2 linked regions of the Pelodictyon luteolum DSM 273 genome follow. The protein of the gene in region 1 interacts with the protein of each later gene in a pairwise test. Links are inferred from orthologs where the notes say so. Each region holds a gene or a part of one and is shown in the gene's direction. Other genes may lie near its edges.

Evidence for each region.
Region 2: the proteins of eno (region 1) and rpe interact in binary tests that used the Escherichia coli proteins (3 or more experiments, as listed by UniProt). The link is inferred for Pelodictyon luteolum DSM 273 from one-to-one orthologs.

What each region holds. Positions count from the first base shown.
Region 1 is NC_007512.1:2,190,909-2,204,253, reverse strand. Bases 7,368-10,297 are described here. They hold eno (phosphopyruvate hydratase), read left to right. Parts: upstream 7,368-8,140; coding sequence 8,141-9,454; downstream 9,455-10,297. Other genes in these bases: ispG ((E)-4-hydroxy-3-methylbut-2-enyl-diphosphate synthase), read left to right, coding at 9,928-10,297; PLUT_RS10195 (FtsB family cell division protein), read left to right, coding at 9,553-9,867; fusA (elongation factor G), read right to left, coding at 7,368-7,971. Also shown: mtgA (monofunctional biosynthetic peptidoglycan transglycosylase), read left to right, coding at 1-391; rd (rubredoxin), read right to left, coding at 462-629; dapF (diaminopimelate epimerase), read right to left, coding at 761-1,567; PLUT_RS10220 (photosystem I reaction center subunit IX), read left to right, coding at 1,955-4,159; PLUT_RS10215 (indolepyruvate ferredoxin oxidoreductase subunit alpha), read left to right, coding at 4,253-4,969; PLUT_RS10210 (polyprenol monophosphomannose synthase), read left to right, coding at 5,060-5,812; more of fusA, read right to left, coding at 5,899-7,367; more of ispG, read left to right, coding at 10,298-11,994; PLUT_RS10185 (SDR family NAD(P)-dependent oxidoreductase), read left to right, coding at 11,996-12,778; preprotein translocase subunit SecE, read left to right, coding at 13,259-13,345. UniProt on the Escherichia coli protein: Catalyzes the reversible conversion of 2-phosphoglycerate (2-PG) into phosphoenolpyruvate (PEP). It is essential for the degradation of carbohydrates via glycolysis.
Region 2 is NC_007512.1:1,842,928-1,858,987, forward strand. What follows is about bases 7,653-10,486. They hold rpe (ribulose-phosphate 3-epimerase), read left to right. Parts: upstream 7,653-8,653; coding sequence 8,654-9,319; downstream 9,320-10,486. Other genes in these bases: PLUT_RS08520 (BamA/TamA family outer membrane protein), read left to right, coding at 7,653-8,612; trpC (indole-3-glycerol phosphate synthase TrpC), read right to left, coding at 9,311-10,099; carB (carbamoyl-phosphate synthase large subunit), read right to left, coding at 10,115-10,486. Outside these bases: PLUT_RS08485 (CDP-alcohol phosphatidyltransferase family protein), read right to left, coding at 1-72; crossover junction endodeoxyribonuclease RuvC, read right to left, coding at 75-650; PLUT_RS08495 (YebC/PmpR family DNA-binding transcriptional regulator), read right to left, coding at 653-1,405; pheA (prephenate dehydratase), read left to right, coding at 1,585-2,427; polA (DNA polymerase I), read left to right, coding at 2,424-5,261; PLUT_RS08510 (M23 family metallopeptidase), read left to right, coding at 5,370-6,116; PLUT_RS08515 (DUF2795 domain-containing protein), read left to right, coding at 6,141-6,368; more of PLUT_RS08520, read left to right, coding at 6,435-7,652; more of carB, read right to left, coding at 10,487-11,593; PLUT_RS08540 (Mov34/MPN/PAD-1 family protein), read right to left, coding at 11,891-12,322; purD (phosphoribosylamine--glycine ligase), read right to left, coding at 12,375-13,658; PLUT_RS08550 (lysophospholipid acyltransferase family protein), read left to right, coding at 13,822-14,439; lpxK (tetraacyldisaccharide 4'-kinase), read left to right, coding at 14,432-15,499; PLUT_RS08560 (hydrolase), read right to left, coding at 15,523-16,060. UniProt on the Escherichia coli protein: Catalyzes the reversible epimerization of D-ribulose 5-phosphate to D-xylulose 5-phosphate.

The sequences.
Region 1 (13,345 bases):
GCGGTCGCTCTCAAAGAGCCGCATTCTGGAGCTCTACCTCAACTCTGCCGAATGGGGTGATGGCATTTTCGGCATTGAAGCCGCTGCCCGCCACTACTACGGCACCAGTGCCGGCCGGCTGAACGCCCGTCAGGCCTCACGTCTTGCCGCCGTACTCCCAAACCCCATCCGCTGGTCACCCACCGGCAGTTCCCGTTATGTCCGGAAGCGCTCCGCCATCATTTACCGCATCATGCAGAAACGGGGGATTGTGGCGCCATCCTATGGGGGACGCGTGCCGCTTCCGGTCGATACCACGGCTACGGCGGCAGCCTCAGATACCATCACGATCGGTGTTCCACGCGAGCTGATCGACGGGGTGTTCATGGATTCTGGAGAGGGCGGAAACTGAGCACGCCGCGGATGGCGGCGTGCAGATGGATACGAGGGAAGGAGTGCGCCTTTGGCTGCGGCCCTCAGGCTCAACGTTCTTCGTAGGGTTCGAAGAGGGTCTTGTCGACGCCGCAGACAGGGCATACCCAGTCTTCGGGCACATCTTCAAAAGGCGTTCCGGGCTGGACGCCGCTGTCGGGGTCTCCGGCTTCGGGATCGTATACGTAACCGCAAGGCACACATACCCATTTCTGCATGATGATTCTCCGTTTGGTGTTGAAGGGTTCTGATTTAAGGCTGTATCGGGGGCTATTGCCCATTCAGCGAAAATGAATTCCCCCCGCCTGTAAAAAGTTCATCGTGTCCTGCCGATTTCATCGACCGATGTTCAGCCTGCTTTCACCACGCCGGTATAGACGATGACCGCCGGTCCGGTGAGATAGACCTCCCGCATATCTTCGCTGAACGTCACGTTGAGCATGTCACCGCTTTTCACCCGGACCCTGATGCTGTCGGCTGAGGTCATGCCGAGGCGGCGGCTGAGAAGTGCGGCTGCGACCGCTCCGGTTCCGCATGCGAGGGTCTCATCTTCGACGCCCCGCTCGAAGGTTCTGAGGTCGATGCTGTCGGTGGCGGTCACTTCGATGAAATTGACATTGGTGCCGCCGGGGAAGATGTCGGTGCGGTGGCGAATGGCGCGGCCCTCCCCGACCACATCCACGGCATCAAGCCCTTCGGTGCGGATCACGGCGTGCGGCGAGCCGGTATCAATAAAGGCACAGTACTGACCGCCGAGATCGATTTCGTCCCTTATGCCCCGTGGCTCGCGCATCCGGAGCCGTACCGTTTCGGGTCCGCTCACCCATGCCTGATAGGGGTCGCCGTTTGCCTCAAAACGGAAGCACCCCCCGGCGTCCGGCTGCACCCCGATGCTCCTGGCGAACCAGACCGCGCAGCGGCCTCCGTTGCCGCACATCGTGCCGGGCAGACCATCGGCGTTGTGATAGAGCATGCTGAATGATGCTGTTTCTGACGGCTCGATGAGGATGAGCCCGTCGGCGCCGATGCCGGTACGGCGTGTGCAGAGCGCACGGATGGCCGAAGCCTCAAGGGTGATGGAGCGGTCACGGTTGTCCATGATGATGAAGTCGTTGCCTGCACCGGACAGTTTGCTGAATGGGATCTCTCGTCTCATGCCCAGAATGTGTTGGAATGGTGTTGATGAGGGGCTTCGTGCTCCTGGCTTTTCATGAGGACCCTTGCCGCCAATGCTCCGCCAAAGCAGTCCCCGTAGGGGCTTTCCTACTTTATAATAAAACAATAGCCCTGTAATGGCGGCCCAAAAAAATTTATTATTAAATAATTTTTCTTATTTTATTTAATACTGCGTCAGGTGGGAAGACCGCCTCAGCAGCCATTCCGGTATGGCCGGCACCGGGAAAGGTGCCTTCGTTGCTTTGCCGGGGATGGGTGGAACACTTGCTCCGATGGACCATTCCTCAGTACGGTGTATGGCGCTGGTCCGGAGGGTTTCTTTCGGTTTCTTCAACCTGAAATATGTCCAAACAAAGGAGAGAATACAATGGCTGAACAAGTGAATCCGGCAGGAGTCAAGCCAAAGGGGACGGTTCCGCCTCCCAAGGGGAGCGCTCCTTCTCCGAAGGCGAGCGGCGCTTCGGGCGGTCCTTCCGTCATCAAGGAGCAGGATGCCGCCAAAATGAGAAGGTTCCTGTTCCAGCGGACAGAGACCCGGTCCACGAAATGGTACCAGGTGTTCGACACCGACAAGATCGACGACGAACAGGTCGTCGGCGGCCATCTCGCCCTTCTCGGCGTTCTTGGATTCCTCATGGCCATTTATTATTTCTCCGGCATCCAGGTCTTCCCGGCATGGCTCGGTGGAATGCCCGGGTTCCATGACAACTGGTTCTACCTCACCATCAAACCGAGGATGGTCTCTCTCGGCATCGACACCTACAGCACCCAGACAGCAGATCTCCAGCAGGCAGCGACCAATCTCATCGGCTGGGCAGCGTTCCACTTCCTTTCCGGCTCCATCCTCCTCTTCGGCGGCTGGCGTCACTGGACCCACAACCTGACCAATCCGTTTACCGGCCGCGCAGGCAACTTCCGCGATTTCCGTTTCCTCGGCAAGTTCGGTGACATGGTCTTCAACGGAACCAGCGCAAAGACATACAAAGATGCTCTCGGACCCCACGCCGTCTACATGTCCCTCCTGTTCCTCGGATGGGGCCTGCTCATGTGGTTCGTGCTCGGTTTCGCACCTGTTCCTGATTTCCAGACCATCAACTCCGAGACGTTTATGTCGTTCGTGTGGTTCGTGGCCTTCTTTGCTCTCGGCATCTACTGGTGGAACAACCCCCCGAATGCGGCCATTCACCTCAATGACGACATGAAAGCAGCCTTCTCGGTGCATCTCACCGCGATAGGCTACATCAACATCGCTCTTGGTGTCATCGCCTTCGTCGCTTTCCAGCAGCCATCTTTCGCGCCCTATTACAAGGAGCTCGACAAGCTGGTGTTCTATCTCTATGGTGAGCCGTTCAACCGTGTCAGCTACGACTTCGTGCAGGAAGGCGGCCGGATCGTCTCCGGCTCGAAGGAATTCTCGGAATTCGCTCCCTTCGCAATCCTTCCCAAGAACGGCGCATCGTTCGGCATGTCGAGGGTTGTCATCAACCTCATCACCTTCAACCACATCATCTGCGGTGTACTCTATGTCTTCGCAGGTGTCTACCATGGTGGCCAGTACCTCCTCAAGATCCAGCTCAACGGCCTCTACAATCAGATCAAGTCCATCTGGATCACAAAGGGCCGCAATCAGGAAGTCCAGGTCAAGATCCTCGGTACTGTCATGGCGCTGTGTTTCGCCACCATGCTTTCCGTTTACGCTGTCATCGTGTGGAACACCATCTGCGAGCTGAACATCTTCGGAACGAACATCATGATGTCGTTCTACTGGCTGAAGCCGCTTCCGATGTTCCAGTGGATGTTTGCAGACCCGAGCATCAACGACTGGGTCATGGTCCACGTCATCGTGGCAGGTTCGCTCTTCTCGCTTATCGCACTTGTCCGCATCGCCTTCTTCGCCCACACCTCACCCCTCTGGGATGATCTCGGTCTGAAGAAGAACTCGTACTCCTTCCCCTGTCTCGGACCTGTCTACGGCGGTACCTGCGGCGTTTCGATCCAGGATCAGCTCTGGTTTGCCATGCTCTGGGGAGTGAAGGGTCTGTCTGCAGTCTGCTGGTATATCGACGGCGCATGGATTGCTTCGATGATGTACGGTGTGCCTGCGGCTGACGCAAAAGCCTGGGACTCTGTGGCCGGCCTAGCCCACCACTATACCTCCGGCATTTTCTACTATTTCTGGACAGAGACCGTGACGATTTTCTCGAGCTCGCATCTCTCGACCATTCTGATGATCGGTCACCTTGTATGGTTCATCAGCTTTGCAGTATGGTTCGAGGATCGCGGTTCCCGTCTTGAAGGTGCCGATATCCAGACCCGCACCATCCGCTGGCTAGGCAAGAAGTTCCTCGGCAGGGACGTCAACTTCCGTTTCCCTGTCCTGACCATCTCGGACTCGAAGCTTGCAGGTACCTTCCTGTACTTCGGCGGAACCTTTATGCTTGTGTTCCTTTTCATGGCCAACGGGTTCTATCAGACTGATTCACCCCTACCGCCGACCGTCAGTGACGCAGCGGTGTCCGGTCAGGTGCTCCTGACTCAGGTGGTGGACTACCTGATGAAGCTTATTGCATGAACTGCCTGACCGGGGGGGCTTCCGGGCTCCCCTTATGGTCAGAATGCAATAGGAAACTACAGAAGACTATAATCAATAGAGGAGGGTTCCCTGATGGCCGATCCTGTAAAACAGCCAGAAACTCAGCCGGCACCAGCCGCGAAGGCTCCGGCTGCGCCCAAGGCGGAAGCGCCGAAGGGTGCGCCGCCTAAGGCACCGGCACCAGCCGCGAAGCAGGGGCAGGCAGCGCCGAAGGGTGCGGCGGCGAAACCGGCCGGCAAGGCCCGCCTTGAGCCGCTGAATGTCAACCTTGGCCGTTGCGGCGTCCGGCAGGAATCCGCGCTGCCCTATAAGAAGCCTGCTGCTCCAAAACCAGCGCCCGCTGCAAAACCAGCACCTGCGGCTAAAGGAGCACCCGCTGCCAAGCCCGCTGCAGGAGCAAAACCGGCACCGACCGCAGCTCCGGCACCGAAGGCCGCACCTGCTGCCGCTCCGGCCATGAAGCCTGCGGCTCCGAGGGCGAAGAAGCATTACTTCATCTTCGAGAATCTCTGTGTAGGATGCGGCCTCTGCCTTGACAAGTGTCCACCGAAGGTCAACGCCATCGGCTACAAGTTCTACGGGGACGTTCAGGAAGGCGGCTTCCGCTGCTACATCGATCAGGTTGCATGTATTTCCTGCTCGGCCTGCTTCTCTGGTGATGAGTGCCCTTCCGGCGCGCTTGTTGAAGTGCTGCCTGACGGAGAAGTCCTCGACTTCTCATTCACGCCGCCTGATCGTCTTGATTTTGATCTCCGCTTCCTGCATCGCTTCCACCGCGAAGCCCGCTGAAGAGAGGCTGGAACGTATCGTTGTTTTTTACAAGAGCATTGTCAGCCTGACAATGCTCTTTTTTTTCGAGTCTCCTCTGTCAATAGACGTATGAACGAGCAAGAGATCGGGGGAGCGGGCTATGCCTCCGCCCTCGTCATCATACCAACCTACAACGAAAGCCAGAACATCGGGCGTCTCATCGACACCCTTCAGAAGTCGTTCGGCCGGCTTCTCGACATCCTGGTCATCGACGACAGTTCGCCTGACGGGACCGCCAGTATTGTCGCTGAAATGCAGCAGCACTGTCGGGGGCTGCATCTCATCAAGCGGGAGCGAAAACTCGGGCTAGGCACTGCCTACATTCAGGGATTCCGCTATGCGCTTGAGGGTGGATATAGGTTCATACTGGAGATGGATGCCGATTTCTCGCATGACCCTGCCATGGTCGGCGTACTTATTGACGCTGCTGGAACTGCGGATCTCGTGATAGGGTCCCGATATGTCGGCAACAGGGTCAACGTTGTCAATTGGCCGCTCAGCCGCCTGATTCTATCGAAAATGGCTAGCATCTATACCCGGGTCATCACCGGCATGCCCGTTGCAGACCCGACCGGGGGGTTCAAGTGCTTCCGGCGTGAAGTGCTTGAGGCAATCGATCTTGACCGCATCGCTTCGCAGGGGTACTCGTTTCAGATCGAGGTGAACTTCAGGGTATGGAAGAAAGGGTTCCGGATTCAGGAGGTACCGATTGTGTTCACCGACAGGACCGTGGGGCTGTCGAAGATGACGAGAGGGAACATCCGCGAAGCGGTATGGATGGTCTGGTGGCTGAAACTGAAATCGCTTGTCGGAATGCTTTAGTCGGAGTTTTTTTTGGGGGGACGAAAAAAAACGCCGGGCGGCCGCATGATGCTGCCCGGCGCTACTATTGCTGCCTTCAATGCTGCTCAGTCATTCTTTTCAGCAACCAGTTGCTGCACCACCTCGGCCGGCGCTTCTTCATAGTGGCTGAAATGATAGCTGTAACGTGCTCTGCCCTGGGTGAGGCGCGTCAGCGAGTGATGGAAGGCCGGAAGAGCTGACTGCGGAATCTCCGCCTTGACCACCTGCATCCGGACGTCCGCCTCCATGCCGAGTATCTTTCCCCGTTTGGCTGAAATATCCCCAACGATTTCTCCGGTGTACTGGTCGGGTGCGGTCACGGTGAGCTCCGCAATAGGTTCAAGAACCATCGGCTTAGCTTTTTCGATGGCCGCCTTGAACGCCATTCCGGCTGCAATCTTGAACGCGAATTCAGAACTGTCGACAGGGTGGTACGAGCCATCGTAAACGACAGCCTTCAAATCGACCACAGGGTAGCCGGTTAGGGTTCCGGAGGCGATAGCCTCGCGGAGTCCTTTTTCAACGGCAGGGATGTAGCGGGTGGGGACCACGCCGCCGACCACCTCGCTTGTGAATTCAAATCCGCTGTCGCGAGGGGCGGGGTCGAGCCTTACCCAGACGTCACCGTACTGCCCGCGTCCACCCGACTGCTTCTTGTGGCGACCCTGGGCAGAGGCCTGTACGCGGATGGTTTCGCGGTATGGGACCCTTACCGGGGCGGTCTCGACTTTCACATTGAACTTCTTTTCAAGGCGGCTGAGGATGATATCGAGGTGTGTCTCTCCCTGCGTCTTGAGAATGGTCTGGTTGAACTCGACATCATGCTCGATCGAGAAGCTCGGGTCCTCTTCATGCAGGTGGTGGAGTCCCGCCGAGATCTTTTCTTCATCGCCCTGTGTGATCGGCACGATGGCCGTGGCGAGTACCGGAACGGGAAAAGTGATGGGGCTGATGCGGCAGTTGGTGCCCTTGTCGGCAAGGGTGTCGTTCGTATGTGCATCCTTCAGCTTGACGACCATGCCGATGTCACCGGCAAGAAGGCTGTCGACCGGAGTACGTTTTTCGCCGATGACGGTGTGGATCTGGCCGGGTTTTTCAAGTTGGCCGGTCTGCACGTCCTGGAGTTCATGACCGGATTCAAGATGGCCGGAATAGACCCGTAGGTAGGATATTTCACCGATTCGTGGTTCCGACATGGTCTTGAAGATGAAGGCGATGGTGGCGCCTGCCGGATCGGGTTCGAGGAGCTGTTCGTTCTGGCCGGACGTGCAGAGGGAGTGCTCCGGGCCACGCTCTATGGGCGAAGGAAAGAGGTTGACCATCGCGTTCAGCAGACGCTCAGAGCCGATGAGGTGCAGGGGAGAGGTGCAGAACACCGGAAAGAAGGTGCGGGATACAAGTGCACTTTTGATGCCGTGGCGCAGTTCGTCCTCGGTCAGGGAACCGATCTCGAAGAAGCGCTCCATAAGCTCTTCATCGGTTTCGGCGACTGCTTCGACAAGCTGCTGGTGAAGTTCCTCAGCCCGTTTCAGATAAATGTCCGGGATGTCGGAGACTGTCATGCTGCCCGGTTTGTCCGGGTTGAATTCGAGCTGCTTCATCAAAAGGACATCGATGAGTATATGATGTCCGACGCCCTCTTCTGCCGGGAACTGGATCGGGGTGACGAGGTGCCCGAAATGGTCCTGCAGTTCCTGGATTGTCTCGTTGAAGCGCGTTCGGTCGGCGTCGAGCTTGGTCAGGACGAAGACGGTCGGCTTATAGTATTCTTTGGTGTACTCCCAGATTGTATCGGTGCCAACCTCCACGCCGGTGGACGCATTGACGGTGACCAGCACCGTGTCGGCCACGCGCATAGCGGACTTTACGTCGCCATGGAAGTCAATCAGGCCGGGCGTGTCTATGATGTTCAGTTTGCAGCCCTGCCACATTCCGTTTATGAGGCTGGTGTTGAGGCTGTGCCTGCGGCTTATCTCATCGGGTGAGTAGTCGGAGAGGGTATTGCCCTCCTCGATGCTGCCAGCCCGGTTTATGAGTCCCATCGAGAGAGCAAGGGATTCGGTGAGGATGGTCTTGCCGCTGCCGGCATGGCCTGTGATGACGATGTTGCGGATTTGATCGGGTTGGACAGCTTGCATGGCGGTTACTCCTTGTTGGAAGGTAATGGAACGGTGCAGCAGTTGAAGCTTAAGAGTCAATTAACGAAAAAAAGTCCTATTTGCTTCTCAGGCGGGGGTGAAATGCTATGGAAAAAAGGATATATTTTGGTTTTCCAGCGAACCACCGCAACCCAAATCATCGTTACCCATGCCTGTAATCCACAAAATCCACGCCCGCCAGATCCTTGACTCACGGGGCAACCCTACGGTCGAAGTCGACGTCTATACTGAAAGTTCATTCGGCCGTGCAGCCGTTCCCAGCGGTGCGTCGACCGGCGTGCATGAGGCAGTGGAACTGCGTGATGGCGACAAGGGGGTCTACCTCGGCAAAGGCGTCCTGAAAGCGGTGGAGAACGTCAACACCGTCATCGACGAAGCGCTCAGAGGCATGCTCGTGACCGAGCAGGAAGAGATCGATGCCCGCCTGCTCGAGCTCGACGGCACTCCGAATAAATCCAAACTCGGAGCAAATGCCCTTCTCGGCGTCTCCATGGCCTGCGCCAAAGCCGGAGCCGAATACTCCGGCCTGTCGCTCTTCCGCTACATCGGCGGCACCATGGCCAATACGCTTCCGGTTCCGATGATGAACGTGCTCAATGGCGGCGCCCATGCAGACAATACCGTCGACTTCCAGGAGTTCATGATCATGCCGATAGGGTTCAGCACCTACTCCGATGCACTTCGCTGCGGTGCAGAAATCTTCCATGCCCTGAAGGCTCTTCTCCACAGCCGCGGCCTCAGCACTGCCGTCGGTGACGAAGGCGGGTTCGCACCCAACCTCCGTTCGAACGAAGAAGCTATCGAGCTTGTGGTCGAAGCCATCGGCAAGGCCGGCTACAAGGCAGGTTCTCCCGCCTCGAAAGGCGGCCTCGGCGACGCTCAGGTCATGATCGCACTCGATCCTGCAAGCTCCGAGTTCTACGATACGGAGAAAAAGAAATACGTCTTCAAGAAGTCCGATAAGCGCGAACTCTCCTCTGAAGAGATGGCTTCCTACTGGGAAGGGTGGGCCAACACCTACCCGATCATTTCCATCGAAGACGGTATGGCCGAAGACGACTGGGCAGGCTGGAAGCTCCTCACCGAAAAGATCGGAGACCGTGTGCAGCTTGTCGGCGACGATCTTTTCGTTACCAACAGCCTGCGCCTCGCCGAGGGCATTGAAAAAGGTGTGGGCAACTCGATTCTCATCAAGGTCAACCAGATCGGTACCCTTACCGAAACCCTCCGGGCCATCGATCTGGCAAAGCGCAACGGATACACCTCGGTCATCAGCCACCGCAGCGGCGAAACCGAAGACAGCACCATCGCCCAGATCGCTGTAGCGACCAATGCCGGACAGATCAAGACCGGCAGCATGTCGCGCAGCGACCGCATGTCGAAGTACAATGAACTGCTCCGCATCGAGGAAGAGCTCGGCGAGCAGGCAATCTATCCCGGAAAGCAGGCCTTCAGGGTCTGAGGGTGCATGCTTCCGAGGCGGGAACCCCGTGCTGTCTCATTGGCCGGCACGGGTTCTTTCCTTCGGCTTCCCCGGGGCGAAAAATATCCTGAGGCATCTTGAGCTTGAAACACACGCTGAACATGTTCTGGGGCTATGTACGCACCAACCCGAAAAAGTTTTTTTTCGCGGTGCTTGCCGTTGTGTTCGTTACCTGGCTCCTCTTTGACGACTACGGTCTCTTGACAAGGATCTCCATGGAGGCAGAGCACCGGAGCCTGCTGCGAACGCAGGAGGAGGGGCAGCAGCGGATCATCCGGAACGAGGCCCGCATCCGCCATTCATCCGATCCCGACAGCATCGAAAAGGCTGCCCGGGAGAGGTATAATTTCCGCCGCACGGGGGAACGCATCTATATCATCAGTGAGGAGTAGCCCGTTCTCCTTCACACTGCCCCCTTACATTTCAACAGCCAAGGAAAACCCGACAGTCCCATGTACGAGTACCGCCGCCGCCTGACCAGAGAAGTGCCGTTCGGCCCCATATCCCTCGGAGGATACCTGCCGATCAGGGTGGAGTCCATGCTCAATACCCATACCTCCGATACACGGGCCTCGGTTGAACAGTGCCGCAGGCTCCATGATGCGGGCTGCGAAATCATCCGGCTGACCGTCCCTACCGAGAAAGACGCTGAAAACCTCCGCGCCATCCGCGACCAGCTGCGGCGCGACGGCATCCGGACGCCGCTTGTGGCCGATATCCACTTTTCCGCTCGCGCCGCAATGAAGGCGGTGGAGTTCGTCGAGAACATCCGCATCAATCCGGGCAACTACGCAACCCGCAAGAAGTTTTCAAACGGTGACTACACGGAGGACGAATACCAGCAGGAGCTTCTGCATGTCCGCCAGGAATTCCTTCCGCTTGTCGAGAAAGCCCGCAGCCTTGGCGTCTCCATGCGCATCGGCACCAACCACGGCTCGCTGTCCGACCGCATCGTCAGCCGCAGGGGCAACTCCCCGGACGGCATGGTCGAGGCCGCGCTGGAGTTCGCCCGCATCTGCGAAGATGCCGGCTACTATGACATCCTCTTCTCCATGAAGTCTTCCAATGTCAGGGTGATGATCCAGGCATATCGTCTTCTTGTGCAGCGTGCAGACAAGGAGCTTCTCCACGCATATCCACTCCATCTCGGGGTGACTGAAGCCGGGGATGGTGACGAGGCCAGGGTGAAATCCGCCATGGGCATCGGCGCCCTGCTTGAGGACGGTCTTGGCGACACCATAAGGGTATCGCTCACCGAAGACCCTGTCAACGAGGTGCCTGTCGGTTTCGAGATCGTACGGAAGTACAACACGTTCCATCAGGTGAAGGGCAAAAAGGCTCATCTCCCCCTCAAGCATCTTATAGAGTCCTCCGGTGAGGCCGGCAGATCGCGTGCCGCAACGGAGGAGCTTCCTTTTGATCCCGTCAGCTACAGCCGGCGGAGCTCGGAGCCGCTGGAGACCGGAGGCCTTGTCATCGGCGGTGAAGCGCTGCCGGTGGTCGAGACTGCGCTGCAGTCACCTCTTTCTGAAGCGGATGGTGCACTGGAGGAAGCTCTCCTGCGGCTTCGCCCCGAGCTGGAGGCGGGTGCCATCCGCTCCGAGCTCCTCACGGTTCCCGTGGCCGTCGAAAGTGATCTCCCTCTGCTCCGGAATCTGCTTGGGAGGCTTGGCCCGGCTGCCAGGTCTGTCGGAGCATCGACGGCTGAAGCAGGGCTTTTTAATCTTCTTCTCAGGGAGGATCTCGCCAAAGTCCGCTTCGAGATTACCGAAGAGGAGATGCTTCCGAAAGATCTTGTCGACATGATTCCCGCCGACTGCTTTCCGGCGGTCGAATTTTCGTTCGTACGCCAGCGCTCAGGTGTCGGCGTTGCGGCCGAAGTCCTCGCATCGTTTGCCATGAAAGCCCGAGCCCGCAACCTGCAAAGGGTACTCTTTTCGGTTGTCTCCTCCGATGGGCTCTATGCTGCACGCCGCCTCGCCCTTGAGTTCCGCCGCCGCTCCATCAGGGCCCCTGTTTCTGTACGTTTCAGCGGGAGCGATCCCCTTCGACTCAGTACCATAATCGATGCCTCCGTACAGGCCGGTCCGCTTTTTTCCGATGGACTCGGCGACATGCTCTCCCTCCAGACGCCGCTGAGTGCCGAGGACGAGATCAGTCTCGGGTTCAATATCCTGCAGGGTGCCAGGGCCCGTATGTCGAAAACCGAATTCATCTCCTGTCCCGGCTGCGGCAGGACCTACTTCGACCTTGAGCGTGCCGCCGCTTCCATCAAAACACGCCTCTCACACCTGAAAGGACTCAAAATCGGCATCATGGGGTGCGTGGTGAACGGGCCGGGCGAGATGGCCGATGCCGATTTCGGCTATGTGGGTGCGGGAAAGAACCGCATCAGCCTCTATGTAGGAAAGGAATGCGTTGCCGAGAATCTGCCTGAGGTGGAGGCTGTCGACCGCCTGATCGATCTCATCCGGGAGCACGGCCGCTGGGTCGAGCCCTCTGCCCCCCTAGAGGACTAGCATGTCCATGCGCTGCACGCTCATCACCGGGGCCTCAATGGGAATCGGCGAGGCCTTTGCCCGCGAGTTCGCCCGCAGGGGGAACAACCTCATTCTCGTTGCCCGTTCGGCTGAGCTTTTGCACACGCTGGCCGCAGAGCTCCGAGAAAAAAGGCACGTTGAAGTGCTGGTGTGCGTTTCGGATCTCACCCGGCCGACTGCGCCGGAGGAGATCCATCAGTTCTGCCGCCGCGAGGGTGTGAGGGTAGACCTCCTCATCAATGCCGCAGGGCTCTCGTATGCGGGAGGGTACAGCGGGATCCCTCCGGAAAAACTCGAGGAGCTGATGGCCGTCAACATGCTTGCGCTTGCCCGTCTCACCCGCCTCTTTTCGGTCGACATGGTGGCTGCGGGCGGGGGCGGCATCATCAACATCGCCTCGCTTGCAGGCCTGCAGGGTATCGCCGGTCTCGGACTCTATTCGGCGACCAAGTCATTCGTCATCACCCTCACCGAAGCCCTGCATGTAGAGCTGAAAGCTTCCGGGGTGAAAGTGCTGGCAGTATGCCCCGGGTTCATCGAAACAGGCTTCTTCGCCGTCGCCGGCCATGATCCTGCTTCCATCCTTCTGCCCATCTCAGACGCTTCGGTCGTGGTGAAGGCGGCCGTCCGCGGACTTATGAAAAATAAGATGCGGGTGTATCCCACCCTCATCGACACCCTCCTTGCCTTTGCTGAAAGATTTGCCCCGAGAGAGGTTTCCGCCCGGCTGGCGGCATTTCTGTCGGGCGTCTGGGGAAAATAATTTGTTCCCTTTTTCTTTTGCATTTTTAAATCATCTCATTATATTACCTGCCCTGTTTTTTGACTGAGCTGCTGGTGTAGCTCAATTGGTAGAGCAGCTGATTTGTAATCAGCAGGTTGCGGGTTCGAGTCCCATCACCAGCTCTGGACTATTGCGGGTAGGTAGCGAAGTGGTTAAACGCAACAGACTGTAAATCTGTCGACATATGTCTTCGGAGGTTCGAATCCTCCCCTACCCACACATTGTTTTTCCTGTTTTACGTGCTGATGTAGCTCAGTTGGTAGAGCACTTCCTTGGTAAGGAAGAGGTCATCGGTTCGAGTCCGATCATCAGCTCCGGTTTTGGTGTTGGCTATACGTCAGTAGCTTAATTGGTAGAGCAGCGGTCTCCAAAACCGCAGGTTGGGGGTTCGATTCCCTCCTGACGTGCACGCATGATTTTTATTTGTATGGAAGCGCAGTTTATTCCGGGCCGTGATTCATGAACAAGTATATCGGTAAGGCCGGTCAGTATTACAGGGACGTTGTCGCAGAGATGCGCAAGGTCGTCTGGCCGAGCAAGGAAGAG
Region 2 (16,060 bases), 340 kb from region 1 along the record:
GAGAAACCAGGGGATCAGAAGGATCCTCAGGAAACTCAACGCATTGGGTATGTTGAAGATATGCCCCTGCACGGCTAATGCTTTAATGGTTCAACAACCAGATCGGGACTGGCTTTGACGAATTCCGCCCAGCCGTTCCCCCTTCGGGATGAGCCCTTTGCCTTCGGCAGCGATACGTTGCCCTCGTTGCGAAGCATGTCGCAGAGCGCCAGAGCGATGGCATCGGTTACATCAAGCGGCTTCGGCACGGAGCCGAGCCCGAGCATGGCGGTGACCATGCCGGCAACCTGTTCCTTGGAGGCTCCGCCGCGACCGGTAACGGCCAGCTTCACCTCACGTGGGGCATACTCATGGAGCATAAGGCCGCGATGCACTCCAAGAGCGATGACCGCCCCCCTGACCTGGCCGAGCTTTAGGGCTGACTGTACGTTCCTGCCGACGAACGCCGTCTCGATCGACAATCGTCCGGGCTGAACCCGGCTGATGAGGCAGTCAAGCGCCTCGAAAATCTCTCCGATCCGTGCCGGGTGGCTTTTTCCGGGATTGAGGCGCAGAACGCCGCATTCGAGCAGTCGGTACCGCCCGTCATCCGTGGACACCACCCCGTAACCGGTGCTGAGGCTCCCCGGATCAATCCCCAGCACGATCATACTCAGTCTTCCAGACTGTTCATTGCACTCTCACTGATCTCCATATTGCTGTAGACGGCCTGAACGTCATCGTTCTCCTCCAGCGCATCGATCAGCTTGATGACCTTGCGGGCGTCTTCGGCCTCGAGCTCAATGTAGTTCTCCGGAATGAGATCCATTTTTGCGTTTTCGAAGGCTATCGCCTGCTCCTCGAGCGCCTTTTTAGCTGCCTCAAGGTCGCGCACGTCGGTAATGACCGTATAAGTCTCGCCGCCGTCGTTGCTGAGGTCCTCGAGACCCGCCTCGAGCAGTGCTTCCATCAGCGCCTCTTCGCTGGCCGCCGACACGGGGACCTCAAGGCTTCCCTTGCGCTGGAACATCCAGCTCACACTGCCGCTTTCACCGAGAGAGCCGTTGTTGCGGCTCATGATGTGGCGTAGGTCGGCGACCGTCCTGTTGCGGTTGTCCGTCGCGGTCTCTATGATGAGGGCGATGCCTGCAGGGCCATATCCTTCATAGGTTATTTCGTCGTAGATGACCCCCTCAAGCTCGCCGGTTCCTTTCTTGACGGCCCGCTGGATGTTGTCCATCGGCATGGAGTTCGAGCGTGCCGTATCGATGGCAAGGCGCAGCCGGGGGTTGCCCGACGGATCCCCTCCGCCCATCTTGGCCGCTATGGTGATTTCCTTGACCAGCTTGGTGAACAGGCTCCCCCGTTTCTGGTCGGTGACCGCCTTTTTTCTCTTGATGGTCGCCCATTTACTGTGTCCTGACATAATGCAAACTGCTGTAGTGGTTGTTCCTGAAGACTGGTTCGGCCGCGGAGGGTATGCGCCCGCCTCTCGGATGGGCAGCCGGGGCGGCTTCTGGCGCCCGTCCTATGATAATAGATTTATTTTCTTTAAATAAAACCAAATCTGCCCGCTTACGTGCAAGTTAATCACTAGAAAAATCAATGACAAACCTGATGATCGCCTATCAGGGTGAGCCCGGGGCCTATAGTGAAATCGCCGCGCTCCGCCTTGGCCGACCCTATCCATGCAACTCCTTTGAGGAGGTGTTCTCGGCCGTCGAGGACCGCCGTGCGGATTTCGCAGTCATTCCCATGGAAAACTCGCTCGGGGGAAGCATCCACCGCAATTACGACCTCCTGCTCGAGCATCCGGTCGTGATTGCCGCCGAAACCTTCGTAAAAGTGGAGCACTGCCTGCTCGGCCTTCCGGGCTCGTCAGCCGAAACAGCCCGCCGGGTCCTTTCCCACCCGCAGGCACTGGCGCAGTGCAGGAACTTCTTCAAGACGCACCCGAACCTCCAGGAAGAGGTCGCCTACGATACCGCCGGCAGCGCCAAGCTTATTGCCGGAGAACAAGACCCCTCGAAACTGGCCATCGCCTCGAAACGGGCGGGCGAGCTCTACGGGCTTGAGATCCTGCAGGAAAATCTGGCCGATGAGGAGTGGAATATCACCCGCTTCTTCTGCATCACCCATGCCGAGCACCCGAAATCGCTCGAACACCTTGCTGGATACGAAACGGGCCAGTACAAGACATCCATCGCGTTCACGCTGCCGAACGAACAGGGTTCACTTTTCAAGGCGCTCGCCACGATGGCGCTGCGCGACATCGACCTCACGAAAATCGAGTCCCGACCATTCCGCAAGAAGGCCTTCGAGTACCTCTTCCATGTCGATGTCATCGGCCACCGCGACGACCCCGCCATAGAGCACGCCCTCTCGCACCTCCGGGAGTTCGCCACCATGGTCAGGGTGTTCGGCAGCTACGGGGTGGTGGAAGCATGAACGAGAGGCAGCTTGGCGTGTTCGACGACGGCGCAGGAATGGAGCTGCACGACCAGCCGGCAGCGGCTGCCGGAGCAAAACCCGATCTCTTCATCATCGACGGCATGGCCCTGCTCTACCGGGCCTACTTCGCACTTCTCCGTGCCGGCATGAAAACCCGGGACGGCAGGCCGACCGGAGCCCTGTACGGGTTCATGTCGACCCTGCTCAGGATATTCGAATCCTATCACCCGCGGTATCTGGCCGCCGCGTTTGACAGCCGGGAAAAGACCTTCCGCCATGACATTTTTCCCGAATACAAAGCAAACCGGACTGCACCTCCCGAAGAGATGACCGGCCAGATCGAACCGCTCTTCGAACTGCTCCGGGCGCTCGGCATTCCCATTCTCCGCACGCCGGGCTTTGAGGCCGATGATCTCATCGGCACGGCAGCAAAAGAGTTCGAAGATGCCTGCAGCATCTACATCGTCACCCCGGACAAGGACCTCGCCCAGCTGGTACACGATGGCGTCAAGCTCCTCAGGCCCTCAAAGAACCAGAATGAGCTGCAGCTGATGGGACCGCGGGAAGTAGAGGAGCAGTTCGGCGTCCCGCCGGAACAGTTCACAGCCTTCCTCACCCTCACCGGCGACACCTCCGACAACATCCCCGGAGCAGAGGGCATCGGCCCCAAAACCGCGACCTCGCTGCTCGCACGGTTCGGATCTCTGGAGGAAGTCTACCGCCATATCGAAGAACTCACGCCGAAAGTCAGGAAAAGCCTCGAAGCGTTCCGGCCCCGCCTCCAGCTCATTACCGATCTCGTCACCATCCGCACCGATCTGGCACTCCATGTCACCCTTGAAGAGCTTCGCTGTACCACTCCCGACCGGCATGAACTGCTCGAACTCCTCGGAAAGCTTGAGCTGAGGAGCATCGCATCGCGTCTCCCGGCAGCCTTCCCGGGTCTGGCCGTCGAATCACCGGCCGGAGATCCGGCCAGAACGGCAGGAGCGGAAAAAACTGCAGCCGAAACGGAGGAGCTCGGCGACCCGCGCCTTGGTGCAGACTACGGAATGATTGCGACAGAGGACCTTCTCCGGGAATTCGTCAGGGAGATGTTGCAGACCGATAAAATCGCCGTCGACACGGAAACCACCTCGCTCGACACCTTCGAGGCCGAACTTGCAGGCATTTCCATCTCGGCTGAACCGGCCAAAGCACGTTTTATTTCATTTGCAGGCACCGGACTCGACCGGGGGCGCTCAATCGAGATCCTGCGGCCGCTGCTCGAGAATCCGGCCATACCAAAAACCGGCCAGAACCTCAAATACGACATCCTCGTCCTGAAGAACTACGGCCTGGAACTCGGGCCCGTCGGCTTCGACACGATGCTGGCCAGCTACGTGCTCGACCCCGACGGCAAACACAACCTCGACGACATGGCCGCGCTGCACCTCCGGCTCAAAACCACAAAATATGACGAGCTCACCGGCACAGGAAAGAACAGGCTGCACATTTACGATGTCGAACCCGCAAAACTGACAGACTACGCCTGCCAGGACGCCGACCTCGCCCTGCAGCTTGAAGGGGCATTCACCAGAAACCTTGAAGCCGAACCCCGCCTCATGGAGCTTTGCCAAACGATCGAGTTCCCGCTCGTCAGTGTGCTCGCAAAGATGGAGCATCAGGGCATAAGCATCGACAGCAAGCACTTGGAGGAAACGTCGATGGCTGTCGGTCACCAGCTTGAATCGCTGAGGGAAACGATCCATGCCGCCGCAGGCACCGACTTCAACATCGATTCCCCGAAGCAGCTCTCCCACATCCTCTTCAACGTGCTTGGCCTTCCGACGAAAAAAACAACCAAAACGGGTTTCTCGACCAACGTGGAGGTGCTTGAGGAACTCGCTCCGCTTCACCCCGTAGTCAGTGATCTGCTTCTGTACCGAAGCCTCCAGAAGCTCAAGACCACCTACATCGATGCGCTCCCGAAGATGGTGAACCCCCGCACCGGCAGGGTGCACACATCCTTCAACCAGCACGTCACGGCCACCGGACGGCTCTCCTCGTCAAACCCGAACCTGCAGAACATCCCCATCCGAACCCCGCTGGGGCGCGAGATCCGCAAGGCGTTCATCCCCACAAACCCCGCGAACTGGCTCCTCTCGGCCGACTACTCCCAGATCGAGCTCCGCATCGCTGCAGAGATCTCCGGGGACCCGAAGCTCATCGAGGCATTCCGTAACGGCCTGGACATCCACGCCGAAACGGCAAGGGTCATTTTCGACACGGAAGACATCACCGCCGACATGCGCCGCAAGGCTAAGGAGGTCAACTTCGGCGTCCTCTACGGCATCCAGCCATTCGGACTCTCCAAGCGCCTGAACATTCCCAGAAACGAGGCCAGGGAGATCATCGACACCTACCGTGAGAAGTACCCCGGGCTCTTCAGCTCCCTTGAGGGAGTCATCGAAGAGGGCAGAAAGAACGGCTTCGTCACGACACTGCTCGGCCGCCGGCGGTACCTCAGAGACCTCACGAGCCGGAACTCAAATGTGCAGAAAGCCGCCGAGCGGGCTGCCATGAACACCCCAATCCAGGGCACCGCGGCCGACATCATCAAATGCGCCATGAATCTCTGCAGCCGACGGATCGATGCGGCTTCCATGCAGTCAGTCATGCTCCTTCAGGTACACGATGAACTGGTCTTTGAAACCACCGAAGATGAAAAAGAAGGCCTCAAGTCACTCGTCGAGGAAGCCATGATCGAGGCGGCGGCACTCTGCGGCCTGAAAAATGTCCCGGTCGCTGTCGATACCGGAATTGGGAAGAACTGGCTCGAAGCCCACTGAAGCGGGCGTTCATTTACCAGAAGAGGGCGTTCTGTTATACAGAAAAAAATTTTATATTCCAGAAAACGTGTTGTACATCCCGCTTGAAACACCGTATCCAGACACCGCATGTTCGTGAACAAACGGCCAAATGTCCCCAGGGGACACAGGAGAAACCTGCAGGCGTTCCAGCTGCGGGTACCGTCGTTCACCGATGCAGCTCTGGCGCTCTTCATCATATGCTGTGTTCTCTTCCCCTCTGCATCACTGCTCCACGCTGAAACCCCGGCTCCCGGAGGACTTCTGACGGGAACTGAGCTGATGATCGAACAGATGATCCGCCAGATGGACGGTACTGAACCGGCAGCAACGGGCTCGGGATCCACTGAACCTGAAGGCGAGGGATCGCCGTTCCTCGCATGCATCCCGAACATCCGTCCCGTCAACGGATCGGTGACCAGCGAGTTCGGGTACCGGAAACACCCGATCTACAAATCAAGAATGTTCCACTCGGGGGTTGATTTTTCAGCAACTGAAGGCTCCCGCGTTGAGGCCACAGGCAACGGCACCGTGATGTTTTCCGGATACGAGAAAGGCTACGGCCAGAAAGTGCTCATCAACCACGGGTTCGGCTTCATGACCGCCTACGCGCATCTCTCCAAGTCCCTGGTACGACAGGGACAGAAGATCCGCCGCGGTGAAGTCATTGCACTTTCGGGAAACACCGGCATCTCCACCGGCCCGCATCTCCACTATGAGGTCTACAAAGACCGCGTCAGGGTCGACCCGGCGGCTTACTTCTTCGATGCATCGAACCCTGACAGGTTCATCACCATACAGCAGCCTTCGGAGGACGGACCCGACTCAAACTCCTAACACGAACAACACAAAAGACTGAGTATGTACTGGAATCTGGATCTTGCCCGTTACATCGCTGATGCGCCATGGCCGGTGACGAAAGACGAACTGATCAATTATGCAAACAGAACCGGCGCCCCGCAGCAGGTCATAGACAATCTGCAGGACCTGCCCGAAAGTGACGAAATGTACGAGAGCATCGATGAAATCTGGCCCGACTACCCGACCGATGAAGACTTCTGTTACGGAGACGAAGAACTGCTCACCTAGGATGAAACGCCGCCCATCATTTTTTTTTTAGCCCGCCCCCCCTTTCTGACGGCGGCCGTATGCCTCATGACGCTCGTCATGCTGGCATCGGCCCGGAGTCCGCTTCACGCTGAAGCATCCAACTCCTCACCAGCTCCGGCTGAAACAGCGCCCTTTGTAGGAGAAGTGGACTTTACCGGCAACCGCGCCGTAAGCGACCAGGAACTGCAGCAGGTCATCATGACCACTCCGGAAAAATCACTTCTGGGCCTCGGCATCCTCGCCCGGAGACGGCATCCGTTCAACATGGAGGATTTTGAGAAGGATCTGACCCTCCTCAGAAAACTCTATACCTACAAAGGTTATTTTTTTGCCGAGCTCGATCCGCGATTCAGCTATAAAAGCGGCGGCAGGCAAGTCAACATCGACATCCATGTCAAGGAAAACGAACCGACAAGGATCGACTCCCTGGCCTACAGTGGAATCAGCGCAGCCCCCGATTCGCTCCGGAAGGAGTTCCTGCAGGGAAAAATCCTCCACACAGGCGATATTTTTTCCGTCGAGCGCCTCATTGACGAGCGGGACCGCAGCCTCTCCTTCTTCCGCGAACACGGCTACGCGTTCTTCAACGAAGACAGCCTCAGAATCAGGATCGACACCGTCGGAACCCGTGCTGGGGTCCTAATGCAGCTCAGCCTGCCCCGGCGCCTCCACTACGGAGGAGTGACTGCCGTCGTCCACACCCCCCTGCCGCGAAAATCCTCACAAGAAGGCAGAATCATTGCACGGGACTCCCTCAGCATAAGGATTGCCGGGGGGCAGAACATCTCGCCAATCCTCATCACCTCAGCAATCGACTTCCGACCAGGCATGCTCACACGCCAGAGCCGCGAGCAGAAAACCCTGCAGAACTTCGGCGCCACAAACATCTTCTCGTCGATCTACATCCAGCAGGACTCCGTGAAGAACGGCAAGCTTTACAACACCATCCATCTCGAACCGGCCCCCAAGCACCAGCTCGAACCGAAAATTCTGGCTGACAACCGCTATGGATCGCTTTTTCTCGGCGGTGCTCTGGCCTATGAGAACAAAAACCTCTTCGGTGGTGCCGAGCAGCTCCGCACCACTACGGAATACGGTACGCAGATCGGCTCGAGCAACACGCTGCTCAGCAACCTTGAGCCGGGCGACTACGATCCTGTGGTCCCCTATGAACTGCGGCTGAGAAATACCCTGCTCCTGCCGGTCCTTAAAAAGCCAGGCAACTTCTACAGTGCGTCGGCGGAATATTCCCAAAGCCGCCTGCCTGTCCTGCTCACTAACACCAATGCCCTCGTCAGGGGCAGCTACAGCGCCGCAAGCGGTGAAAAGGGACGCATCGATTTCGACTTCTTCGACATCGAGTGGGTAGAGAAAGACGACCTCAGGGGGTTTGAGAAACTGTTCAGAACTGATCTGGCCGACAACATCGGCATCGACCCCTCAAATGAAGCTGCTGTAAGCGCAGGGTTGGACAGCCTGCTCGACGCACATGTCAACCAGACCTTCCGCCTTCGCTACAACCATACCAACCGGGACCCCCTGCGGCCGGATAAAACGATCTGGAAAACCAACATCCTCCTCGAGCATGCCGGCGCCATACCCTGGCTGATTGACGAATACATAGATACCCGTCCCTACAACGGCTTTACCGACACCGATCCCCAGATCTTCGGCACCACCTATTCGCAGTACGTCAAAGCCGACACCCGGGTAACCTTCGACAAACGGCTCACAGACAAAAGCAGGCTTGCTGGAAAGGTCGACCTTGGGTGGATGGCACCATACGGAAAGGCCGAAGACACGCCCGAGGAACGAAGATTCTATTCCGGCGGCTCGAACAGCATGCGGGGGTGGCTCTTCAACACCCTCGGTCCGGGCAACAGTTCAAGTGAGGCCGTTGCCAACTTCGGTGCGGACATCAAGGTAGAACTCGCCCTGGAATACCGGCTTAAATTCTTCCGGCTCTTCGGTCAGGAGTCCGGCGTCACCGCTTTCAGCGATCTCGGCAACATCTGGAACCGAAACGGCCCCTATGCATTCAGCCTCAACTCGCTGACCCGCGACTTTGCATGGGACTGTGGCCTCGGGCTCAGGGTCGGCTCGCCGATCGGCCCCTTCCGCTTCGACTTCGCATGGAGGCTGCACGACCCGGCAAAAGCCGACCCGTGGGTCTTTGGCAACGGTGGCCTTACCTTCAACTTTGGCATTGGCGAAGCGTTTTGATTAGTCGACAACTCTTTTCCGTTACCCTAAACATCAGAAACATGCCCTCACCTTCCACCCTACTGGCCCCGTCCATCCTGTCCGCCGACCTCATGCACCTCGGCGAGGCCCTCAAGACTGCAGAAGCTGCCGGTGCCGACTGGATACACTGCGACATCATGGACGGCAACTTCGTCCCCAACATCACCTTCGGGCCGATCGTCGTCCAGGCCATCGCCAATAACACCACGATGGTCGTCGATACCCATCTCATGATCGCCGACCCTGACCGCTACATCGAAGAGTTCGTCAAAGCCGGCTCGCACCAGGTGACCGTCCATCAGGAAACCTGCCCGCACCTGCACCGCACCGTCCAGTTCATCAAAAGCCTCGGGGCAAAAGCCGGCGTGTCGGTCAATCCCGCGACCCCTGTCTCGACGCTCGAAGAGATCCTCCCGGATCTCGACCTCGTCCTCATCATGTCGGTCAACCCCGGCTTCGGCGGACAGAAGTTCATCCCCGCATCTATCGAGAAAATCAAGAAGCTCGACGCCATGCGCCGCAAGCTCAACCCGGAGCTGGTCATTGCTGTTGACGGGGGAATCACCGAAGAGAATGCAGAAGCAGTGGTACTTGCGGGAGCCGATGCACTCATCGCCGGAACGGCGTTTTTCAGGGCGGCTGACCCTGCGGCCGCAGCCCGGAAAATCAAGAGCGCATCACGATAGGGAGTGGCTGACGGGCCAGGTAAGGCCCGTCAGTTCTTTGCTCGTCTGGAGGCCTTCTCCGATGAGCACAGCATGGAAACCGGCATCGCGCAAATGAGCGATGTCGCCAGCCGTTTTCAGGCCGCTCTCCGACACCGCGATAGTGTCAGGTGGGAAAAAGGGACGAAGGTCAGAAGATGTGGCGGGATCCACGCTGAAGTCCTTCAGGTTGCGGTTGTTGACGCCAATCATTGTGGCACCCTCTTCGGCCGCCGTGTCGAGTTCCCGCCGGTCATGCACCTCAACGAGCACATCGAGCCCCGTTTCAGAGGCCGTCTGGAGGTAGTCGCGAAGTTGCCGGGGCTCGAGGGCCGCAACAATCAGAAGGATGGCGTCAGCACCCATAAGGCGCGACTCGAAAATCTGCGATTCATCGACAATGAAATCCTTGCGGAGCACGGGAAGCCGTACAGCAGCCGAGACCGCCCGGAGATAGTCCGGGGAGCCCTGGAAGAACTGCCTGTCGGTCAAAACCGACAGTGCAGAAGCGCCGATCTCCTCGTAGTGGAGGGCGATCCGGACCGGATCGAAATCATGGACAATGACTCCCCTTGAGGGAGAGGCTTTCTTGACTTCAGCAATGAGGCGGAGCCTGCCGTCCTCTCCCCGAAGCGCTTCCTGAAAGCCTCTGGCCGGAGCAAGCGAACTGCGAAGCTCAAGGTAACGGGCAAGAGGGCGCTCAGCCTTTATGGCCGCGACCTCACGACGCTTCTCTTTCAGGATCTTTGCAAGATAGGTCATCCAGGCTTCCCCCGCTCATCCGGCTGAGGCCAGTTCCCTCAGCTCTTCCTCAAATTCAACAATCTGGCGGATGTTGTCAAGGAACCATGGGTCAATGGCCGTGGACTGGTAGATTTCATCGACGGTCGCACCGGCCTGGAAGGCATAGCGCAGGTAGAACATCCTGTCGGCTCTCGGAATCTTGATTTTCTCGAGGATGTCATCCTTGGCGAACTTCTTCTGCTGCGGTGTCATGTCGACGACGTTCATCAGGTCCTTGCCGTCGGAACCGAGCCCGGCACGTCCGATCTCAAGGCCGCGCAGCGACTTCTGGAGCGCCTCGCGGAAATTGCGTCCGAACGCCATTACCTCACCGACCGACTTCATCTGCACGCCGAGACGGGAGTCAACGTTTTTGAACTTCTCGAAATCCCAGCGAGGAATCTTCACCACACAATAGTCGATTGCCGGCTCGAAGCTGGCAGGGGTCGACTTGGTGATGTCGTTCAGAATCTCGTCGAGCGTGTAGCCGACGGCCAGCTTGGCGGCAACCTTGGCGATCGGGAATCCCGTCGCCTTCGAGGCCAGGGCCGAGCTGCGCGATACACGGGGGTTCATCTCGATGACGACGATGCGGCCTGTTCGGGGATGGATGGCGAACTGGATGTTGCTGCCGCCGGTTTCCACGCCGATCTCCCGGATGATTCGGACCGAAGCGTCGCGAAGCTCCTGGTACTGGCGGTCGGTCAGGGTCTGGGCCGGAGCCACCGTGATGCTGTCGCCGGTATGCACGCCCATCGGGTCCACGTTTTCGATGCTGCAGACGATGATCACGTTGTCGGCAAGGTCGCGGATGACCTCAAGCTCGAACTCCTTCCAGCCGAACAGGCACTCCTCGACCAACACTTCGCCGATAGGGCTCTCGGCAAGACCGCGCCGTACCGCCTCGTAATAGTCCGACTTGGTCTCGGCAAACCCTCCGCCCGTCCCGCCAAGCGTAAACGAAGGACGGATGATGATCGGCAGGCCGATCTCCTCGAGGGCGTCACGGGCTTCTTTTTCATTGCGGACAAAAAATCCCTTGGCCATTTCCAGGCCGAGTTTCTTCATCGCGTCGCTGAAAAGCTCCCGGTTCTCCGCCTTGCGGATGGCCCGCAGCTTCGCGCCGATAAGCTCGACACCGTTACGCTCAAGGATCCCCGACTCGGCAAGGCTCACCGCCGTGTTGAGCGCCGTCTGGCCGCCCATGGTCGGAAGCAGTGCATCGGGCTTCTCTCTCTCAATGATCTTCTGCACATATTCCGGTGTGATCGGCTCGATATAGGTGGCGTCGGCCAGCTCGATATCGGTCATGATGGTCGCAGGGTTGCTGTTGACCAGAATGACCCGGTAGCCGTCCTCCTTCAGGGCCCGGCATGCCTGGGTGCCCGAATAGTCGAACTCACAGGCCTGACCGATGACGATCGGACCGGCTCCGATCACTAAAATGGACTTGATGTCTTCCCGCTTTGGCACTGGTATCAGGGGTTAGGATCTTCGAAAGCTTCAATGGTCGGTAATGTACTAAATTTCCCTCACTCCTCCACGAAGGCAACACACTTCAGCGCCGCCTCCAGTCTACCCCGCCTACTCATAGGGCGCCCGCTGTTAATTCGTTCACCAGACTCCGGCTGTTCACCCATTCACCGGACTCCGGCTGCTCATCCATTCATCAGACCCAGGCTGCTCATCCTTTCACCGGACTCCAGCTGTTCACCCATTCACCGGACCCCGGCTGCTCATCCATTCACCGGACCCCGGCTGCTCTACCAATCATTCCACAACGCGGATCTGCTCCTGATGGAAACCGCCGGACTCGCGGCGGAGCCATGCGGTGACCTCTTTCGGACGACCTTCCGAGAAAGAGATGATGAGCATGGTGTGACCGGGCTTTGCGAAATCGACATCGTGCAGCGAAGGTACTGCGGGAGAGTTGATGTGGGAGTGATAGGAACCTACGATGGAGAATCCGAGACCTTTAGCCTCCCGCTCCACGTCGGAGTATTCCTGATGGGAGATCTCGAAGCCGTTCTCACGGCCATGGTAGAGGCAGTTGCGACAGGGTGCCACCTCATGGATGATGTTCTCGACATTGCCACGATGATCGACGTTTTTTATTCCGGCAAACAGCCCGCAGCACTCCTGAGGAAGTTCACGGAACGCCTGTTCCTGGATGATTTCAAAAGCTCGGCGGGGTATTTTCATACGGCGACAGCAGCAGCGGCGGTTGAATTGGTATGGTGAATGGCTACGATGGTTAAAGGGCCCGGGCTCCGATGTCCCGGCGGAAACAGGCTCCCGCGAAACTGATCGTTCCAAGAGCCCGGTAAGCCGAGTCGAGACTTTCACGGAGGGTGGGGCCGAGCGCGGTAACGGAAAAGACCCTGCCACCGGCCGTGGTAAGCCGGCCGTCGAGGTATGCCGTACCGGCGTGGAACAGCATGCACTCATCCATCCCGGAAAGGGCGCTGTCGATCTGCACAGCAATACCCGTAGGAAAACTGTCGGGATAGCCCCCGGAAGCCATGACGACGGTGGCTGCAGATCCGGGGTGCATGTCGAACGCAATTTCTTCGAGCCCTCCCGAAACGCTGGCCATAAGAGCGTCGATAAAATCGCTTTTCAGCAGCGGAAGCACCACCTGGGTCTCCGGATCGCCGAGCCTGGCGTTGTATTCGACAACCGACGGCTCGCCGCCATCGATCATCAGGCCGACATAGAGGAACCCCGTAAACGGGTACCCTTCAGCCTTCATGCCCTCGAGGGTCGGGCGGATGACCCTTTCCTCTACTTTCCGCATCACCTCAGCAGTGACCAGCGGGGCCGGAGCATAGGCACCCATGCCGCCGGTGTTCTTTCCGGTATCACCATCTCCGATCCGTTTATGGTCCTGAGCGGGAAGGAAGAGGCGGTAGGAGGTGCCGTCTGTCAGTGCGAACACACTGGCCTCCTCTCCTTTGAGGAAATCTTCTATAACAACCTCATCGGCAGCATTGCCGAACACGCGGTCATCGAACATCTCGAGAATCGCGCTGCGGGCGCTCTGGAGGTCTGTAGCGATAATAACCCCTTTGCCGCCGCAGAGCCCGCTGGCTTTGAGCACCTGAGGCCATGCCCCTGACGGGAGGCCATCAAGGTAAGAGAGCGCATCTTCCTTCCTGCCGAACACATGGTACCCTGCGGTGGGGATGCTGTGGCGGCGCATGAAATCTTTTGCAAACACCTTGCTGCTCTCGAGACGTGCGGCATCACGGGTCGGGCCCACCACCCTCAGACCAGCGTCCCGGAAGAGATCCACGACCCCGGCTTCGAGCGGTTGCTCAGGGCCGACGACTGTCAGATCGATGGCGTTTTCAAGGGCAAAACGGAGCAGCCCCTGAAGGTCAGTCGCCTTCAAGGGCATATTCTGCACCTTGCCTCCCATCATGGCAGTCCCGCCGTTGCCGGGAGCGGCATACACCATCTCCACCCCGGGGTTCCGTGACGCCGCCCATGCCATAGCATGCTCGCGCGCGCCGCTTCCAATGATGAGTACCTTCATGCTGTTCGTGTCTTAGAGGGCGGTTTATCGGCCGGGGAGTGTTACATTACTTCCAGCCGCGATGCGGATAGCTTGTATATAAAGCAGAGCGGGCAAAAAAAACAATTAAAAAATTTCAAGAGGGCGCGCCCCCGGACTTCAGGGGATGGCCCGGCCGACCCACATGGCCCTCCCAGCGATCATTTCCAGCCGCGTCCTGCCCGCTGCCCTCCGCCTCCTTTACCGTAGCCTCCGGCTGTCGGTCCGGCCCCGCGGCTTCAGCCTGCCGGCACCCGATGAGTCCTGCATTTTCGCATTCTGGCATGGGGATATGGCCGTGGGATGGCTGTTCGTGCGAAGGCTATGGCCTGACAGAGATGCATCGGCAGTCGTGAGCCTGTCGGAAGACGGAAGCATCCTCTCCCTTGCCCTCAAGCGCTTCGGGTTCCGGCTCATCCGTGGATCAAGTTCGAAAGGGGGAAGCGAAGTCCGCGCCGCCATGCAGGGTGCCCTGCAACGCGGCAACCTCGTCGTCCTCACCCCAGACGGCCCGAGAGGCCCCCTGCACCGATTCAAATACGGAACCATCCGCATCGCCTCAGAGTCGGGCGTGCCGATCATCTTCGCCCGCATCGGCTTTACCGGGGGATGGCAGCTGAAGAGCTGGGACCGCTTCATCATTCCCCACCCGTTCTCGAAGGTCACACTTGAACTGCACCGCCTGGATGTGCCGCGATTTGACTCCGAGGAAAAGCTCAGAACATATTCCGAACTGCTTTCCGACCGCCTTGGCCATGCATGAGCGCAGACTGAACATCCTCCTCCGGCCAGCCGCACTGCTCTACGGACTCGTTGCGGCCGTGCGCAACGCCCTCTTCGACAGGGGTATGCTGAAGGCGTGGAAATCGCCGATTCCCGTGGTCTCCATCGGCAACCTGACTGCCGGAGGAACAGGCAAAACACCGCTTGTCGACTGGGTCCTGAAATACTACCTCTCCATCGGATGCCGGCCGGCCGTCGTCTCCCGGGGCTACGGGCGCCGCTCGAAAGGGGTACAGCTCGTCTCCGACGGACGGAACATACTCCTCGGGAGCACCCGGTCAGGAGATGAAACCGCCATGCTCGCCGCCAATAACCCTGAAGCCGTGGTCGTGGTCGCAGAACAGCGAAGCGAAGGGGTGCAGTTCATCATGGAACGGTTCCGGGGCGAACGGCCCGACGTCATCATCCTTGACGATGCATTCCAGCACCGCCAGCTGGCGCGGGATCTCGACATCGTCGTCATCAACTCCCGTGAGCCCTTTGCCGCGGCGAAAATGCTCCCCGAAGGACGGTTGCGCGAACCGAAAAGCGGCATCGGGAGAGCTGATGTCGCGGTGCTCTCAAAAATCACCGATGAATCGAAGGCGGACGCCATCGAAGCGGAACTGACAGGTAGCGTGGCCCTCGTTGCAAGAACCCGGGTGGTCATCGGAGAACTCTCCCCCTTCGGCCCTAAAGGCCGGTCAACGGCGCCCCATCCCGATCCCGCAGGACTCAAGGCGCTGGCCTTCGCCGGCATCGCATCGCCCGCATCGTTCGTCGAAAGCCTGATGAAAAAGGGAGTGCATGTTGTGGAGCAGCGCTTTTTCCGGGACCATGAGCCCTACACGCTGAACAACTTCCTGCCGCTTGTAGAGGAGGCCCGCCGGAAGGGGCTCACGCTCGTCACGACGGAAAAAGACCGCTACCGCCTGGAGGGGGAACCCGGTCTGCTCGAAAAAACGGAAGGGGTTGGGTGCTGCTGCCTGAACATTGCGACCGGCTTCACAAGGGGAGCGGAGAAACTGCAGGAAATGCTCAAGGCCGTAGTCCGGGATTGAGCTCTTCCCCCGGAAGAAGAATCCTACGCCTCTTTCAGGATGGCGGAAACCGCCTTGAAACGGTCGGTGCCGGCTTCACGCAGGAGCTCGAACATGGCCATTTCAGTGCTGGAGAGCGCACCGCCAGCCTTTTCGATGCATCGGATGCCAAGCGCCCGGTTCTCTTCGGTCCTCGATGAGACCGCATCGGTCAGGAGATGGACATTATAGCCGAAATCAAGCAGTTCAACCGCCGTCTGGTACACGCACACATGTGTCTCCATGCCGGCAAGCAGGATGTCGTTGCGGCCGAACGCCCGAAGGCGCTCCATGAACCCTTCATTGCCGCAGCAGCTGAAGGAGAGCTTCTCGACCGGTTGCGCTCCGGGCAGCAGTTCCATGAGGGCGTCCACCGTACGGCCCAGACCCTTGGGATACTGCTCCGTGACCAGCACGGGCACCTCAAGAATCCGGGATGCGCGGATCATGCGCCCGATGGCAGCGACAACGCCGTCGGAACCGTGTACGCTCTGGGCAAGCCGACCCTGCACATCAATGACAAGCAGAAGGGTTTCTTCAGGA